3 regions of the Pseudomonas savastanoi genome follow, and region 2 is predicted to be linked to each of the others. Evidence: predicted binding sites of a transcription regulator. Region 2 holds the regulator's gene; each other region holds the start of a gene.
The links. Region 2 encodes FliA, which starts transcription of late flagellar genes. Its sites were predicted from a motif close to CTAAAGTTTNNNNNNNNNNNGCCGNTAA; they were not measured.
Positions count from the first base shown of each region.

Region 1: motA (flagellar motor stator protein MotA) is a predicted target of FliA. The motif match lies at 3,294-3,321, and genes of this name have one in related genera.
Region 3: KP808_RS10205 (methyl-accepting chemotaxis protein) is a predicted target of FliA. The motif match lies at 2,725-2,752, and genes of this name have one in related genera.

Region 1 is NZ_CP076652.1:635,922-641,779, forward strand. Features, by position in the region: gene asd (archaetidylserine decarboxylase) at 1-606, opposite strand, end outside; partial or broken gene KP808_RS02770 (rhodanese-like domain-containing protein) at 790-1,599, opposite strand; gene KP808_RS02775 (HDOD domain-containing protein) at 1,645-3,180, opposite strand; gene motA (flagellar motor stator protein MotA) at 3,388-4,239, shown strand; gene motB (flagellar motor protein MotB) at 4,243-5,268, shown strand; gene rsgA (small ribosomal subunit biogenesis GTPase RsgA) at 5,331-5,858, opposite strand, start outside.
Region 2 is NZ_CP076652.1:3,963,842-3,969,699, reverse strand. Features, by position in the region: gene flhF (flagellar biosynthesis protein FlhF) at 1-1,136, shown strand, start outside; gene fleN (flagellar synthesis regulator FleN) at 1,252-2,085, shown strand; gene fliA (RNA polymerase sigma factor FliA) at 2,082-2,822, shown strand; gene KP808_RS16695 (chemotaxis response regulator CheY) at 3,075-3,449, shown strand; gene KP808_RS16690 (protein phosphatase CheZ) at 3,469-4,254, shown strand; gene KP808_RS16685 (chemotaxis protein CheA) at 4,288-5,858, shown strand, end outside.
Region 3 is NZ_CP076652.1:2,343,028-2,348,885, reverse strand. Features, by position in the region: gene KP808_RS10215 (NADH:flavin oxidoreductase/NADH oxidase) at 1-467, opposite strand, end outside; gene KP808_RS10210 (ArsR/SmtB family transcription factor) at 527-862, shown strand; gene KP808_RS10205 (methyl-accepting chemotaxis protein) at 997-2,619, opposite strand; gene KP808_RS10200 (FGGY family carbohydrate kinase) at 3,011-4,486, opposite strand; gene KP808_RS10195 (transketolase family protein) at 4,517-5,449, opposite strand; gene KP808_RS10190 (transketolase) at 5,439-5,858, opposite strand, start outside.

The DNA.
Region 1 (5,858 bases), 2.7 Mb from region 2:
GCCGACCAGCACCACAGCCATAGGCCCGCGCTCGGTGTCGAACAGGCAGACCACTCGCTCGTTACGGGCGAACAGTTCCGGCACGTTTTCAGCGGTGGTCTGGTTGACCGAAAAGATACGCCCCGGCACGTAGACCATTTCGCGCAATGTGCCGGCCAGTGGCATGTGTACGCGGTGATAGTCCTTCGGCGACAGGTAGACCGTCGCGAACTCGCCGCCCATGAACGGTGCCGACAGCTTGGGATCACCGCCCAGCAGTTCAAGCACGCTGAAGCTGTGCCCCTTGGCCTGGAAGATCCGGCCATGATCAATCGGGCCCAACTGGCTGATGGCGCCGTCGGCCGGCGAAAGAATCGCGCCGGGTGTGGTATCCAGCGGGCGGGCGTCGGCTTTCAGCGCACGGGTGAAGAACGCGTTGAAATGCTCGTAGGACGTCAGGTCTTCGACCAGTGCCTGCGACATGTCGACCTGATAACGGCGGGCGAACCACGCGGTAAAGGCATTCTTGAACCAGCGCACGCGGCATTCGGCAACGCAGCCAGCCAGTCGGGACAGCAGGTGGTGTGGCAACAGGTACTGACTGATGATGAACAAGCGGTCTTTCATTGAGGGTCCTGGAGATGAGTGTCCTGAAAATGAGCGTTTTGAAGAGGAGTGCCCTGAGGATTTGCGGGACGCCTCCCCCGGTTCATCGGAACCGACAGGCTCGATGCTTTCGGCTGGCTGGACAGGCGCGGCGGGTTCGACGGCCTCAACCGTTGCAACGGGCGTGGAGACCGCTTGCGGGCCTTCCACCGGTGTATCCGGATGGTTGCCCCACTCGCCCCACGAACCGGCGTAGGCCTTGACCCTTGGGTAGCCCAGCGCTTTCGCCACCAGATAGGTGAAGCCCGAGCGGTGGTGAGTCTGGCAATGGGTGATCACTTCCTTGTCGGGCGTGATGCCCAGGTCGCGAAGAATCTCCGGCATGTCCTGACGAATACGCAGGTTACGCGCCTTGTCCATGCCCGCAGTCCATTCGAAATTGACCGCGCCGGGTATGTGTCCGCCCTTGGCCGCGACTACTTTTTCGCCCGAATACTCGGTCGGGGCGCGAGCGTCCCAGATTGCCAGGTCGGCGGCGCCCAGACGGCTTTGCAGGTATTCACGTGTGGCGGTAGGTTCGTCGTGCAGCGTCAGCGTGACCGGGCCGCCTGCAACGGGCGCAACGTCTGTGCTCAACGGCAGCGATTGCGCTTCCCAGGCCAGCACGCCGCCATCCAGATAGTGATAACGGTGGTGGCCGATGACATCCAGCAGCCAGATAAAACGCCCGGCCCAGCCGCCGCCTTCGTCATCGTAGACGACATAGACTGCATCGGGATTGTGGCCCAGCTCGCCGAACAGCTGCTGCAGATCGGCAGTGTCGGGCAGCAGACCAGGCGCAGGAGGCTTGCCCAGTTGCGTACGTTTCGGATCGACAAAACGGGCGCCGCGAATGTGCCCGGCTTCGTAGCGAGCGCTGCTGGTCAGATCCACGAGGATCAATTCCGGGGCGTCTAGACGCTCAAGCAGATCGTTGGGTTCGATGACCAGCGACAAGCCATTGAATGCGGACATTTGCAGCCTCCGATGAAAGGAAAGAGGCGAATTGTACGCCAGGCCTCACGCTTTGCGATGACTAAAGATGCCAAGTGCCTTTTCAATACATTGCGCGGTTTTTCCGAATGCCTGGACGGAAATTTCCGACAAGGCCCCACCACCCTGGTCGGCGACCACCAGCAGCATGACTTTACCGTTGTTGCTCAGCGAGCGAATAAGCCAGTGCTGGCCACTGAACAGGGTTTTCAGCGGCGCGGGCAGCAGGGCGGCAAACTGCGCGTTGTTCGCGGGCGTCATGCGCAACTGCGTCGGCTGGGTCAGCAAGCGTTGCAACACGGTGCTTTCCTTGATGAACAGCTGCAAGGAGGCGGTTTCGGGCGGCAGTCCGGCCATCTGATTGACGCGCAGTACGGTCGAGGTCTTGTCCAGCATCAGCAGCATGACCCGCTCCATACCGCACGACATGAACGCGTCGCGCGCCGAGGTGGTCAAGTGCATGGCGTTGATGAACGGGCTGGGGTCCTGCAGCAGCTCGGCACAGTGCTTGCGCCATAGCTGCAGGGCGTCGGCCGAGGGCGGTGGGGCGGGTTCGTTGTCGCGCCGTACGCGGCGCGCATCCCAGGGCCAGAGCAGCGATTCGGCCGGGTGCCAGAGGTCTTTTTCCGCATGAATACGCGCGCTGCTGGCAGCGTTTTGATGCGCTTGCTGCTGCACTTCGCTGATCGACTGTTGCAGGTAAAGGCTGGTCAGCCGTTCCCAGCGCAGGCAATGCGGGCTGTTCCAGGCATGTTGCGCCGCCAGCGCCAGGCCGTTACCCAGCAAAACAGTATTGGCTGGCTGGTTCAGCCAGCGCCGCAGGTTGGGGTCGGCGTCCATCAGTTGTTGCTGTTGCAGCGGGCTGTGTTCTTCGCGGGCGATGCGCAGCACCTTGGCCAGATCGCGTCGCTCGTTGATCAGCAACTTATAACCGCGCGTGACCCAGATCGGCAGACGCCAGAACTCGGCAAGTGCCAGGCACAGCTCCAGCAGATTGACGCCGAACAGCTCTTTTTCCACTGCAAGGCTGGAATGGCCCTTGTGGATAACCCGCAACTCCAGCTCTTCGAGCAGCTTCGGATAGGCCAGCGCCATCGGCCAGAGTGGGGAGAGGAACAGCAGGCTGCCCATATGGATGTCTTGCCAGAGTCGTGCAAGGCGACTGGCAAACAACCCGTTGGCCTGTTGTGTGGCGTGCTGGCTGACCAGAATCAATTGGCGGTAGGCCGCAGGAATTTCCTCGGGCGGCTTGGCCGGCAAGCGGCCCAGAAGGATTTCAGTACGCGCCAGCCCCAGGCGGTTGATCGCAATCTCGAGGCTCTCGGCCTGCTCGGTCAAACCGTGGGTGTGATGGTTGGCCTCGCGCATCACACTCAATACCAGTGCGGGGCTTTCCTGCATCATTTCAGCGATTTCACGTAGCGAGCGGCGACTGTCGTTCAATGCTGCGCGAACGTGCCCATGATTGACCGCAGGGACCGGCAACGCGATGCCGTCAAGCAACTTGACCCAGGCATCCAGCGTTTTCGGAACGAGATGATGTGCTGCGTGTGCTGTCGACATTCGATGGCCTGTGCGGCTGATTATCTGAGCTGGGAAACCGCCAGCGTACGGGACGCTGAGGCCATTTTCCTCCTTTTATGGAGGCGGATAAATGGGTTTTTCAAAAGAACCGGCTATAGTCTGGCCCAGTTAGGCCGATAAGGAGAAGAAGAGATTCAAGAACTTCCGGACTGTCCCTGAACCCGACTCAGTAAAGTATTTTTTCCTATGGCTAAAATTATCGGCATCATTGTCGTTATCGCGAGTGTCCTCGGCGGATATGTGCTGTCCCATGGCAAGATCATGGCGCTGTTCCAGCCCTACGAGGTCTTGATCATCGGCGGTGCTGCACTGGGCGCGTTCCTCCAGGCCAACCCTGGCTACATGACCATGCACGTGTTCAAGAAGTCGCTGAAGATGTTCGGTTCGCGCTTCACACACGCCTATTACCTCGAGGTATTGGGGCTGGTATACGAAATCCTCAACAAGAGCCGCCGTGAAGGCATGATGGCGATTGAAGGGGATATCGAAGACGCCGCCTCCAGCCCGATCTTCGCCAAATACCCTGGCGTGCTGAAAGATGAGCGCATGACCGCGTACATCTGCGATTACCTGCGCATCATGTCGTCCGGCAACATGGCTCCTCACGAGCTGGAAGGCCTGTTCGACATGGAGCTGCTGAGCATGAAAGAAGAGCTCGAGCATCCATCCCATGCCATTACCGGTATCGCCGACGGTATGCCCGGCTTCGGTATCGTGGCGGCGGTACTCGGTATCGTGGTGACCATGGCGTCGCTGGGGTCGGGCGACAAGGCTGCAATCGGCATGCACGTAGGTGCGGCGCTGGTAGGTACCTTCTTCGGTATTCTTGCGGCATACGGTTTCTTCGGTCCTTTGGCCACCTGCCTTGCCCATGATGCCAAGGAAGAAATGAACGTCTACGAGAGCATCAAGGCGTCGCTGGTGGCTTCGGCCTCCGGCATGCCGCCTTCGCTGGCCGTCGAGTTTGGCCGCAAGGTTCTCTACCCGCTGCATCGCCCCAGCTTCAGCGAGCTGGAACAAGCGGTTCGCGGTCGCTAAGTCATGGAAAATAATCAGCCGATTATCATCAAGCGCGTAAAGCGCTTTGGTGGCGGACATCACGGCGGTGCCTGGAAAATCGCGTTTGCCGACTTCGCGACGGCAATGATGGCGTTCTTCCTGGTGCTGTGGCTGATGTCCTCCGCCACGCCCGAACAGTTGCTCGCGGTGGCCGGTTACTTCAAGGACCCGGTCGGCTTTTCGGACAGCGGTTCGCCGTATGTGATCGACCTGGGCGGCTCGCCCGAGATGTCGCCGAATCAGACGCTGAACCCTGAGGTCAAGACCACGCCGTCACCTGACACCGTGCCCCTTGAGGCCGAGACTTCCGAGACCAAGGCTGAAGAGGTCGAGCAGGAGCGTCTGGAGATGCTCTTGCAAGAGCTGCAGAACAAGGTCGAGGAAAACCCGCAACTGCAGAAATTCAAGGACCAGATTCTATTCGAGATCACCCAGGACGGTTTGCGTATTCAGATCATGGATGCTGACAACCGGCCGATGTTCGACTCGGGCAGTGCACGTCTCAAGCCTTATTTCGAAGACATCCTGCTGGCGATGGCTGACACCATCAAGAGCGTGCCGAACAAGATCAGCATCAGCGGTCATACCGATGCGACACCTTTTGTAGGCAACGGCGGATTCGGTAACTGGGAACTGTCGGCCAACCGCGCCAACGCTGCACGTCGTGCGCTGGTGGCTGGTACGTATCCGGACTCACAGGTGGCCAGGGTGGTGGGTTATGCCTCGTCGGCTCTTTATGATCACGAGAACCCGACCAATCCGGTCAACCGCCGTATCGATATTGTGGTTTTGACCAAAAAGGCTCAGCAGCGTATCGAAGGCGACCAGAACTCCGGTGGTGCGCCGTCGTCCAAGCCAGCGCCCGCCGCTCCTGCTACTCCCGCGGCTCCGGGTGCTTCGGCCGGGGCACCGCCAGACCCGCAGGCATACGCCCAGCCTCACGAGATCCGGCAGAAGCTGAATATCTTTGACGATGGCAAGTTGCGGGTCGAGCCAGCCCAGAACTGAGCTACAACCGATACAGAAACGCCGCGATGATCGCGGCGTTTTTGTGTGCGGTCGTTCAGTCTTCAGTAGCTGTCTTGCGGCAGGCTGGCAATGATTGAGCGGTAGCTGTTCATGCGCTGTTGCTGTACGCGGCCATCTTCAAGCCCCTTAAGCAGGGCGCAGCCCGGTTCGCGGTCATGCTTGCAGTCGCGAAAGCGGCACGTGCCGATCAGGTCGTTGAACTCGATGAAGCCAGCTTCCACGTCGGCACGGCTGACGTGCCCCAGGCCGAACTCACGGATGCCCGGTGAGTCGATCAGATCGCCGCCACGCGGGAAGTGGAACAGGCGGGCGGTGGTCGTGGTGTGTGTGCCCTGGCCGGAGACCTCGGACAACGGGCCGACCCGAGTGTCCGTTTCCGGCAGCAGGCTGTTGACCAGCGAAGACTTGCCGACGCCGGACTGGCCCACGAATACACTGATGTGGCCGTCAAGCTGGCTTTGCAGTGTCTGCATGCCGTCGCCGTGATGCGCCGATACTTCCAGTACCGGGTAACCCAGAGTGCGGTAGACCGCCAGCAGCGCATTGAGCGCGGGCGCGTTCTGCTCGTC
Region 2 (5,858 bases):
GCAAGACCCAGTCGCGCATCGTCTCCGCTCAGGCCGAATTGAACAACCGCAGCGACAGCGACGCGTCGATCAATCTTCAGCTGTTTTCCGGCAAACCGGTCAGCGCTGTCGATACGCACATCGAGCCGACGCTCGAAGAGCCGCCACGCCCATTCGCTTACACGCCGCCTGCGCCCGCAGAGCCTGCTGTTGGTCAGCGCGCCTATGATTCGATGCGCTCCGAATTGAACGGCCTGCGCGAGCTGCTGGAAGTCCAGCTTGGCTCCCTGGCCTGGAACCAGTTGCAGGGCAGCCGTCCGCAGCAGGCCAATCTGTGGCGCCGTCTGCAACGTGTCGGTTTGTCCGGCCCGCTGTCGCGCGATCTGCTGTCGATGATCCCGGAGATTGACGAGCCTCGTCAGGCCTGGCGCATGCTGCTGGCCCATTTGGCGCGCATGATTGCCGTGCCGGACATCGAGCCGCTCGAAGAGGGTGGTGTCATCGCCATGGTCGGGCCTGCCGGTATGGGCAAGACCACCACGCTGGCCAAACTGGCGGCACGTTACGTGTTGAAGTACGGTCCGCAGAATATCGCTCTGGTGAGCATGGACAGTTTCCGCATCGGCGCACAGGAGCAGCTCAAGACCCTTGGGCGCATCCTCAACGTGCCGGTCACCCATGTCGATCCTGGCCAGTCGCTGGTTCAGGCGCTGGAGCCGCTGCTGCGCAAGCGCGTGGTGCTGATCGACACCGCCGGGCTGCAAGCCAGCGATCCTGCGCTGCGCATGCAGCTGGAAAGCCTGGCAGGGCGTGGCATCAAGTCGCGTAACTACCTGGTACTGGCGACCACCAGCCAGAAGCAGGTGCTGACCGCTGCCTATCACAGTTACAAACGTTGTGGCCTGGCCGGATGCATTCTGACCAAGCTTGATGAAACAGCCAGCCTCGGCGAAGTCCTGAGCCTGGCGATCAGTCATGAATTACCTGTGGCCTACCTCACGGACGGACCCCGTATTCCTGACGACCTGCACACCCCGCGTCGTCATCAACTGGTGAGCCGTGCGGTGAGTGTGCAGATGCAGGATGAGCCGAGCGAGGAAGCAATGGCTGATATGTTTGCTGACCTCTATCACACCCCTGGCAAGAGAGTGGGTTAAGTGATGGATATTATTGGAATGTCCCTGCGTCAACGGTCTGCCATGCGGTGTTCATTTGCGAACGTGCAGCCCTCGATGTGGTTTCGGTCTACGCAAGACAAGGTAAAGAAATAACATGGGCAGCATGCATCCCGTACAGGTTATCGCGGTGACCGGTGGCAAAGGTGGCGTCGGTAAGACTAACGTGTCAGTGAATCTTTCACTGGCCCTTGCCGAGCTTGGCCGTCGCGTCATGCTGCTGGACGCCGATCTGGGTCTGGCCAATGTCGACGTTCTGCTTGGGCTGACGCCTAAACGTACGCTTGCCGATGTGATAGAGGGCCGTTGCGAGTTGCGCGACGTTCTGTTGCAGGGGCCGGGCGGGGTACGTATCGTGCCTGCCGCCTCTGGCACCCAGAGCATGGTGCATCTGTCCCCGGCCCAGCATGCGGGTCTGATCCAGGCGTTCAGCGAGATTGGCGACAACCTTGATGTGCTGGTGATCGACACGGCTGCCGGTATCGGCGAATCGGTGGTCAGCTTCGTGCGCGCCGCTCAGGAAGTGTTGCTGGTGGTATGCGACGAGCCCACGTCGATTACCGATGCTTACGCCCTGATCAAACTGCTCAACCGCGACTACGGCATGAACCGCTTCCGGGTGCTGGCCAACATGGCGCAGAGCCCGCAGGAAGGGCGCAATCTGTTCGCCAAACTCACCAAAGTGACTGACCGTTTTCTTGATGTTGCGCTGCAGTATGTAGGTGCCGTGCCGTACGACGAGTGCGTGCGCAAGGCCGTACAGAAACAGCGCGCCGTTTACGAAGCATTCCCGCGATCCAAATGTGCGCTGGCGTTCAAGGCCATTGCCCAGAAGGTTGATACCTGGCCGTTGCCAGCCAATCCGCGGGGTCATCTCGAGTTCTTCGTTGAGCGACTCGTTCACCAGACCAGTGCAGGGCCTGTGCAATGACTGCGAGCGGCTACCAGATGTACAGCAAGGCTTCCCGTAATTCGCAATACGAGTTGATCGAGCGTTATGCGCCATTGGTCAAGCGTATCGCTTATCATCTGCTGGCGCGCTTGCCGGCCAGCGTGCAGGTCGAGGATCTGATCCAGGCCGGCATGATCGGTCTGCTTGAAGTCTCCACCAAATATGATTCAACCAAAGGTGCGAGTTTCGAGACCTACGCCGGCATTCGCATTCGTGGTGCGATGCTGGATGAAGTGCGCAAGGGCGACTGGGCACCACGCTCGGTGCACCGCAATACCCGCATGGTCAGTGACGCAATTCGTGCAATTGAAGCTAAAACCGGCCGTGACGCTAAAGATCACGAGGTTGCGGCCGAACTCCAGTTGAGTCTTGATGATTATTACGGGATTTTGAATGACACCTTGGGCAGCCGCCTCTTCAGTTTCGACGACCTGCTTCAGGACGGCGATCACGAAGGGCTGCATGAGGATGGCGCAAGCGGTTCGCTTGAGCCGTCGCGCGACCTGGAAGACGAGCGCTTCCAGGCAGCGTTGGCCGATGCAATTGCCAATTTGCCAGAGCGTGAGCGTCTGGTGTTGGCGCTGTACTACGACGAAGAGCTGAACCTCAAGGAAATCGGAGAGGTTCTTGGGGTCAGCGAATCGCGGGTCAGTCAGTTACACAGCCAGTGCGCAGCTCGTTTGCGGGGGCGTTTGGGGGAGTGGCGAGCGCGTTGACGGCAGTGCGCGACGTTTGTCGTGCGCTGTCTGCATGCCGGCTGTGCAAAGCGTTACGTGGTAGCAGGATGGACGAGGCAAGGGCCTGTCGGGCAATGTCTCGATGGGCTTTAGTCGCAGTCTTGACTGTCGTTGTGCCAAGCCCGTCGTCGTTTCGTATAGCTGGGGGTGTGCTGTGCCAGTATTGAGTGAACAGCGTGTTCAGGTGCTGAACGCGTTAAAGACTGCTTGGAGGTCGAATTGGACAAGAACATGAAAATCCTCATCGTTGATGACTTCTCAACGATGCGGCGGATCATCAAGAACCTTTTGCGTGATCTGGGGTTTACCAACACATCTGAAGCGGATGACGGTCTGACCGCATTGCCGATGCTGCAGAGCGGTGCCTTTGACTTTCTGGTGACGGACTGGAACATGCCTGGCATGACCGGTATCGACTTGTTGCGTCAGGTCCGTGCGGACGAGCGTCTCAAGAGCCTTCCTGTACTGATGGTTACTGCCGAAGCGAAGCGTGAGCAGATCATTGAAGCTGCCCAGGCCGGGGTGAACGGTTATGTAGTCAAGCCATTCACGGCTCAAGCGCTTAAAGAGAAGATCGAAAAGATCTTTGAACGCGTCAATAGCTGATGCATGCCGCGAGGGCGCTATGGATAACAATGATTCGATGGCCGACTTTGAGTCGACCTTAAAGAGACACGCGCAGGAACTCGTCACCAGCCTTGAAAAGGGCCGCTTCGGTGACGCTGTGCAGCTGATCCATGAACTCAACCAGACACGCGACCGCGGCCTTTATCAGGAAGTGGGCAAGCTGACTCGTGAGCTGCACAGTGCAATCGTCAACTTTCATATTGATCCGCACATGCCTCAAGCCGAGGAAGTGTCGCAGATCACCGACGCAACCGAACGCCTGTCGTATGTGGTGAGGCTGACCGAGAATGCGGCCAACCGTACTATGGACCTGGTCGAGGAAAGCACACCGCTCATGAGCGGTCTGAGCTCCGATGCCAAGGCATTGAGTGACGACTGGGGTCGTTTCATGCGCCGCGAAATCGGTGCTGAAGAATTTCGTGAGCTGGCCAAGCGGGTAGATGGTTTTCTGACGCGTACCGAGCAGGAGGCCGATAGGGTTTCCGGGCATCTCAACGATATTCTGCTTGCCCAGGATTACCAGGACCTTACGGGGCAGGTTATCAAGCGCGTGACGCAACTGGTTACGGAAGTCGAGAGCAATCTGCTCAAACTGGTGCTCATGGCCAGCCATGTCGATCGCTTCGCAGGCATCGAACATGACGAAGAATCCATCCTTGCTGAAAAAGATCCTAAAAAACATCTCGCCAAGGGTGAAGGTCCGCAGATTCATGCCGATAAACGTGAAGACGTCGTATCCGGACAGGATGATGTAGACGATCTGCTATCGAGCCTCGGCTTCTAAGATCTGTTGACGGTTAATTTTAGGGAGCACCCCATGAGCTTCGGCGCCGATGAAGAAATCCTTCAGGATTTTCTGGTAGAGGCCGGCGAAATTCTGGAGCAGTTGTCAGAGCAATTGGTCGAGCTGGAAAGCCGACCGGATGATGCTGATCTGCTCAATGCAATTTTTCGCGGTTTTCACACTGTAAAAGGGGGCGCCGGCTTCCTCCAGCTCCATGAGCTGGTGGAGTGCTGCCACATCGCCGAAAACGTGTTCGACATCCTTCGCAAGGGTGAACGTCGCGTTGATTCCGAACTGATGGATGTGGTCCTGGAAGCTCTGGACACCGTCAACAGCATGTTCGGTCAGGTACGTGAACGGACTGACGTAACTGCGGCGACGCCAGAACTGCTGGCTGCGCTGTCGCGATTGGCCGAGCCACAATCTGCCGACGAAGTCGCAGCGCCCGAGCCTGAGCCCGAGCCGGTGGTTGAAGCCGCCGCTCCGGCTGCGGTTGCCGAGCAAGCGGCCGGCGATGACATCACCGATGATGAATTCGAGCAGCTGCTCGATTCGCTGCACGGCGCCAGTCCGGTGTCTGCGGCACCATCAGCGGCACCGGCTTCGGCACCTGCGGTCGCGCCAGCTGGCGATGAAATTACCGATCAGGAATTTGAATCCCTGCTTGATCAGTTGCATGGCAAGGGCAAGTTTGCGGCCGATGCTGTAGCCGCTCCAGCCCCTGCGCCTGCGGCACAGAGCAGTGGTGCAGCGCCTGCCGGCGATGAAATCACCGACGACGAATTCGAAGCCTTGCTTGATCAACTGCATGGCAAAGGCTCGTTTGACGGCGCCATAGCCGCTCAGGCGGCTGCTGCACCTGCGGCCGTTGCTGCCAAGGCACCTTCTGCTGCAGCGGCATCGGACGAAATTACCGATCACGAATTCGAAAATCTGCTCGACGAACTGCATGGCAAAGGCAAGTTCGAGCCTGATGCGGTCGTTGCCAAGGCACCTGCTCCGGCAGCCGCCGTAGCTGCTGCTCCGCCACCGGCTGCCAAGCCCGCTGCGGCGCCTGCACCTGCTGCGAAGGCTGAGCCCGCCAAGCCTGCTCCAGCGCCTGCACGTGCTCCAGCGCCCACCGGTGAAAAGCCGGTTGCGACTGAAGCCGAAACCACGGTTCGTGTGGATACCGCCCGACTGGACGAGATCATGAACATGGTCGGCGAACTGGTGCTGGTACGTAACCGCCTGGTGCGTCTGGGTCTCAACAGCGGCGATGAAGCCATGTCCAAAGCGGTTTCCAACCTGGATGTGGTCACCGCCGACCTGCAGACTGCGGTGATGAAAACCCGCATGCAGCCAATCAAGAAAGTCTTTGGCCGCTTCCCGCGTCTGGTTCGTGACCTGGCTCGCCAGCTCAAGAAAGAGATCAACTTGGAGCTGGTCGGTGAAGAGACCGACCTCGACAAGAACCTCGTAGAGGCGCTTGCCGACCCGCTGGTCCACTTGGTGCGCAACGCGGTCGACCACGGTATCGAAACGCCGGAAGAGCGCGAAGCCACGGGCAAGTCTCGTGGTGGTCGGGTCATCCTTTCGGCAGAGCAGGAGGGCGACCATATCCT
Region 3 (5,858 bases), 1.6 Mb from region 2:
ACGCGGGCGATATCTTCCAGGGTCATGGCGCGCGGGACTTTCGGCAGGTTGGCACCGAACGCAATAGCGGAAGGCGCAATAGTGTCCCAACCGCGCGAATCGGAAGCGACAATGTGGTCGTCGCCTTCCCATGGACGATTGGCACTGGCCTTGCGTCCTGCGTGGGCGATCTGGATGCCCGGCACGCAACCTGCGTCCTTGATGGCTTTGACGATCGGCACGAACGCCTGCGCCTGCTCATCGTTCCAGATACCGGTGCAACCGGGGGTGATGCGCCCTTCCGGTGCAACCGCGGTGGCTTCAACCACCAGCAAACCTGCACCGCCACGCGCCATGCTTGCGAGGTGAACGTGGTGCCAGTCATTGACTACCCCGTCGATTGCCGAGTATTGGCACATCGGAGGAATGGCGATTCGGTTACGCAGCGTCACGTCTTTCAGTTTGAAGGGTTCGAACAATGCAGACATTGAAAAGCTCCCGTAGGCCAGATGACTTTTGATTTCAGTTGTTCGATGGTAATCGAACTATGGCAATCAACGGAAGCCTTGATATCATTCGCACCATGCGAACCTTCCAACACCCTGATCCAGAAGACCTCACCCTCGAACGCGTGCTCTACGCCTTGAGCGACCCGGTGCGCATGGAAATTGTGCGCTACCTTGCGGGTGTCGCCGAAGCCACCTGCGGTGAGCTGGACGGTGGCCGGCCGAAATCCAGCATGTCCCACCACTTTCGTGTTTTACGGGATGCCGGGCTTGTGCAGACGCGAAACATCGGCACCACGCATATGAATTCGTTGCGCACGCAGGTGCTGGAGAGCCGCTTTCCGGGGTTGTTGGGGAGTATTCTGGCGCAGCGGTAAAGCAGCAAAGCGCCAGTCCTGTGCTGCCATTTCCTTTACATGAATGCGAAAACGCCCGGTATCAGCCAATTGCCTGATACCGGGCGTTTCTTTGCTGCTGCGAATCTATTTACCGACTCGCTTGTCAGGCCGTCTTAAAGCTTAAATTTCCCCACTTCCTGTTGCAGACTGGTAGCCAGGTTTTTCAGCCCGCCGCTGGTCTTGAGCAGTTCCTGAACCGACATGTTGTTCTGTTCGGCCATTTGCGCAGAACGCTCGACATTACGTGCCACATCCTGGCTGGCTGCGGTTTGCTCACGCAGTGCAAAGGATATCTGGTCGACCACTTGCAGAACCTTGCCCGAGCTGTCGCGAATCTCGATGATGGCCTGACCGGCCGTGCCAGCCATCTCCACACCCTGATTCACTTCCTGAACACCGCTGCGCATGCTCTCGACCGTTTCGCGTACGCCTGCCTGAATTTTCTCGATCATTCCGGCAATTTCCTTGGTGGACTTGCCAGTGTTCTGCGCCAGCAGGCGCACTTCATCGGCAACCACTGCGAAGCCGCGACCTTGCTCACCGGCACGAGCCGCTTCGATCGCCGCGTTAAGCGCCAGCAGGTTGGTCTGGTCGGCAATGCCTTGAATCACGCTGATGATCGATGAAATGTGCTCGGAGTGCTGACCCAGGCCTGCGACCTGTGTTGACGACAGCTGCACGGTCTTGGCAATGCCGTTCATGCTGGACAGCGTATTTTCGATGACCTGCGCACCATCCTTTGACTGCTGACCCGAACGACTGGCGAGTTGATGCGCCTCATCGGCATTTTCGGAAACGTGGTGGATGCTGACGGTAAGCTCTTCAATGGTGGCCGCCATCATCGACGCAGACGTCGACTGTTCCTGAATCGCACCGGAAAGTTGCTCGGATGCACCGGAAATCTGTTGTACGGCAAGTACCAGTTGATTGGCTGCCTGGCTGATCTGTTGAATCATCTCACGCAGGCGGTTTTGCATGCGATCGAACGCTTTCGGCAGTTCGTCGTGGCTGCTGGTGTCGATCACAGTGTCCAGCTTGCCATTGGCAATTGCCGTTGCAGCATCGATGGCCAGTTGCAGGCGTGCTGTAGTGCTGCGCCCCAATGCGGTGGCCAGGATAGCCGAGAGCAGCGCTGCCGCAAGGCCGCCACACATCAGAATCATGATGGCGAAATGCTTTGCGTCCAACATATTCTGGGTTCTTTCCACCAGAAGCTTGTTCTCGGTGGCGCTGATTTCAGCCAATAAAGCACGCATGCTGTCCATCTTGGCCTTATCGGCACCGGAGGTAATGCGATTGTCCAGCTCGTCATCGGACATGTTGCGGGCGGTCAGGTCACGGCGCAGGGCGATGATCGGATGGATATCTTCATCGAGCCAGCGCTTCTGAGTTTCACCCAGCGAGGCCAGGCGACGCTGTTGCTCCGGGTTATCGGCGGTCAGGCGCTTGAGCGAATCGAGCTCTTCGGTAAAGCGCTTTTCACCTGCTACCAGCGGCTCGAGGAACGCATCTTTCGAGGCGATGACGAAGCCTCGCATACCCGTTTCGATGTTAATCAGTTGCTCAAGAGCCAGTTGTGCATCACTGAGTACCTGATAGGTATGGACGTTGCTATTAGTAGCGTCCTCAACCTGCTCGAAGCCTCTGTAGGCACTGAACACCAGCACGGCGATTAGAACGACTATAGCAACGAAACTGAAGTACAGCTTTTGCGAGATGCTGAGCTTGCTGAACATGATGTTAATCCTTAGCCGTGCCTGTCCGTGGCAGGGTGATGAGCGATCTAGTCGACAGAGGTAGTGGAACTATTCTGCGCGAGTGATGTCGTTTCGACATCCGTATTGTCGCCCGTGCTTTCCGTAACTTTAGGGCCCGGCCTTAGACACACTGCATGAATGGCATGCTGCTTTAGTCAACCCTATGATAAGACTGTAGAAAATAATTTAAATGACGACCAACATTCAAATTACCCAGCCATAAATCGCTAACATATTGACGTTAGAAAAACGTCATTAATCTTCTATATAAGTTTGGACATGCGTGGTGCAATGACTCTTGTGCGTCTTTTGAGCGGAGAATATCGGTAAGGTAAGTACACCGTTAGTTCGGAAAAGTCATACTAATCGCTCAACATACGAGCCGCCTTAGCGCTTCCTTCCATTCCAGATACAAGCCCTGCAGATTCCTGCCGGGAACGGGGTCAAAGCGTTCGCGCTGTCTTTCCAGCGCTTGCAGGTCGGCGGCGTTATTCCAGAGGCCGAGGGCTTTGCCCGCCAAGTGTGCGGCACCCAGCGCCGAGACTTCTGGCGACAGGCTGCGGATCACCGGGCATTGCAAAAGATCTGCCAGAAACTGCATGAGCCAGCGATTGCGGGTTGCCCCACCATCCACCCAAAGCTCTTTGAGCGGCGTGCCGATGTCAGCCTGCATCGCATCGAATACATCGCGAATCTGATAACCGATGGACTCCAGCGCAGCACGCATGATGTGGGCGCCGGAAGCCCCCTCCGTCAGGCCGCAGATCAGCCCGCGGGCTTCAGCCTGCCAGTGCGGCGCGCCCAGACCGGACAGCGCCGGTACAAAGTACACGCCGCCATTGTCGGCCAGTTGCGTGGCCTGTTCGCTCAGGGCATCCATGGACTCTCCGGCCACCAGTCGCGCGGCCCATTGCACCGCTGCGCCGGTGTGTACGATGTTGCCTTCCATTGCGTAAGTCGATGCTGCGCCATCATGCCAGGCCAGTGTCGTCGACAGACCGTGGCTGGAGGCGATAGGCCCGGCCATTGGCGTCATCAGCGAAGAGCCGGTGCCCAGGGTCGCCTTGACCAGTCCGGGGGCAAAACCGCCCTGCCCGTAAAGCGCAGCATGCGAATCGCCGATCATCGACAGAATCGGAATACCGGCGTCCAGCCCGCCGACCGCCACGGTATGAGCAAACAGACCGGCACTGGGCTGAATGCTGGCCAGTGCAGCAGCAGGGATCGAAAACAGCTCAAGCAATTGCGGGTCCCAGTCACAGGTCTGCAGGTTGAACAACTGGGTGCGTGCCGCGTTGGAATAGTCAGTCGCGAAAGCTTGGCCTGCGCTGAGTTTCCAGAGCAACCAGCTGTCGATGGTCCCCAGGCAGATTTCCCCTGCTGCCGCGCGAGCGTGACCGTCGTCCAGGTGATCGAGAATCCAGCGCATTTTGCCAGCGGAGAACATCGGGTCGAGGGCCAACCCGGTTTTGCTCAGAATCATGGCTTCGTGACCCTGGGCATGCAGCTCGGTGCACAGCGGCAAGGAACGACGGCATTGCCAACTGATGCAAGGCGACAAGGGTGCCCCGCTCGTCCGGTCCCACGCCACCACCGACTCGCGCTGATTGCTGATGGCCAGTGCGCTGATCGGACGCTGCAGACCAGTCATGCAGTCTGCAATCGCCTCAAGCGTGGCTTGCCAGATCAGCAATGGGTCCTGCTCCGAATAACCGGCTTGCGGGTGGCTGATACTCAAGGGCCGTGAACCACGGGCGACGACTTGCCCCTGTTCGTTGACCAGCACGGCCTTGGCATTGCTGGTGCCTTCATCGATGGCCAGAATCAGCGGGGAGTGTTCATTCATGGTCTGGTTGCTCGACATGCAGAAATGCCCCTAACGCAAACGTGCAGCGGCCGCGACAATGCCGTCCGCATCAATGCCATGCAAGGCACGCGTCGGCTCACGGGCACCGGCTGCTGCGTACTCACCGTCACCGATGCCCAGGCGAATCAGGGTGATGCCCAGCGCGTTCTCGGCGAGCAATTCAGCCACCAGGCTACCGAGCCCACCATTGATGTTATGTTCTTCGACAGTAATCACCCCGCGACTGCCGCTCAAGGCGTTGAGCAGCGCATCACGTTGCAGTGGACGAATCGAAGAAAGGTTGATGACCTGCGCGTCGAGCCCCTGCTCCGCCAACCGCGCCGCAGCGTCTACCGCCTCATGCACCACCGAACCCAGTGCGACGATGGTCAGGTCTGAACCACGGCGCAGAATATCGACTTTTCCGGGTACGAAGCGGTAGCTGGGGTCATGCAGTTCACGCAGCGGCTTGCCATCGAGGCGGACGTACACCGGGCCGTGATAACGCAGGGCGTAATAAATGATCTGCCGGCACTCCAGCGGGTCGGACGGCGCGAAAATCTGTACGTTGCCAAAGCCGCGCATGACCGAGATGTCGTCCAGGCAATGGTGGGTACTCGCCAGCGGCCCATAGCTGGTGCCCGCATTGAGCCCGAACATTTTCACATTGGCCTGGTTGTAGCAGACATCAACCTTGACCTGCTCGCAGGCCCTGGAAATCAGGAACGGCGCAGCGTTGCAGGTGGCAGCGATCTTGCCCCCCAGCGCGAGGCCCGCCGCCACACTGACCAGCGACTGCTCAGCGATGCCGACATTGATTACCCGCTCCGGAAAACGCTGCATGAAGGGGGCGATCTTGGCGGTGGACGTCGAGTCGCTGACCACTGGCACCAGGTCCAGACCTTCGTCGACGGCCGCGATAAACGCGTCCACCATCACGCTGGCAAAATGCTCACTCGACATGATTCAACTCCTCCAGTGCTGCGCTGACTTCATCACCTTTCGGCACCCGGTGGTGCCATTCGGATCGCCCTTCGATGAACGACACGCCCTTGCCTTTGATGGTGTGGGCGATCAGCACCTGAGGCGCGCCTTTGCGCAGTTGCATCTGCTCCAGCGCCGTCACCAGTTGCCCGACATCGTTGCCATCGCATTCGCTGACCGTGAAGCCAAACGCCGCCCATTTCTCATCCAGCGGGTCCAGCGGCATGATCTCTGCCGTGAGGCCCGCCAGTTGCAGCTTGTTCTTGTCGACGATCACAAACAGGTTGTCCAGGCCGTACTTGGCGGCTGCCATTGCCGCCTCCCAGTTCGAGCCTTCCGCCAGTTCGCCGTCGCCGGTCAGCACGTAGATTCGCTTGGTGCTCCCGGA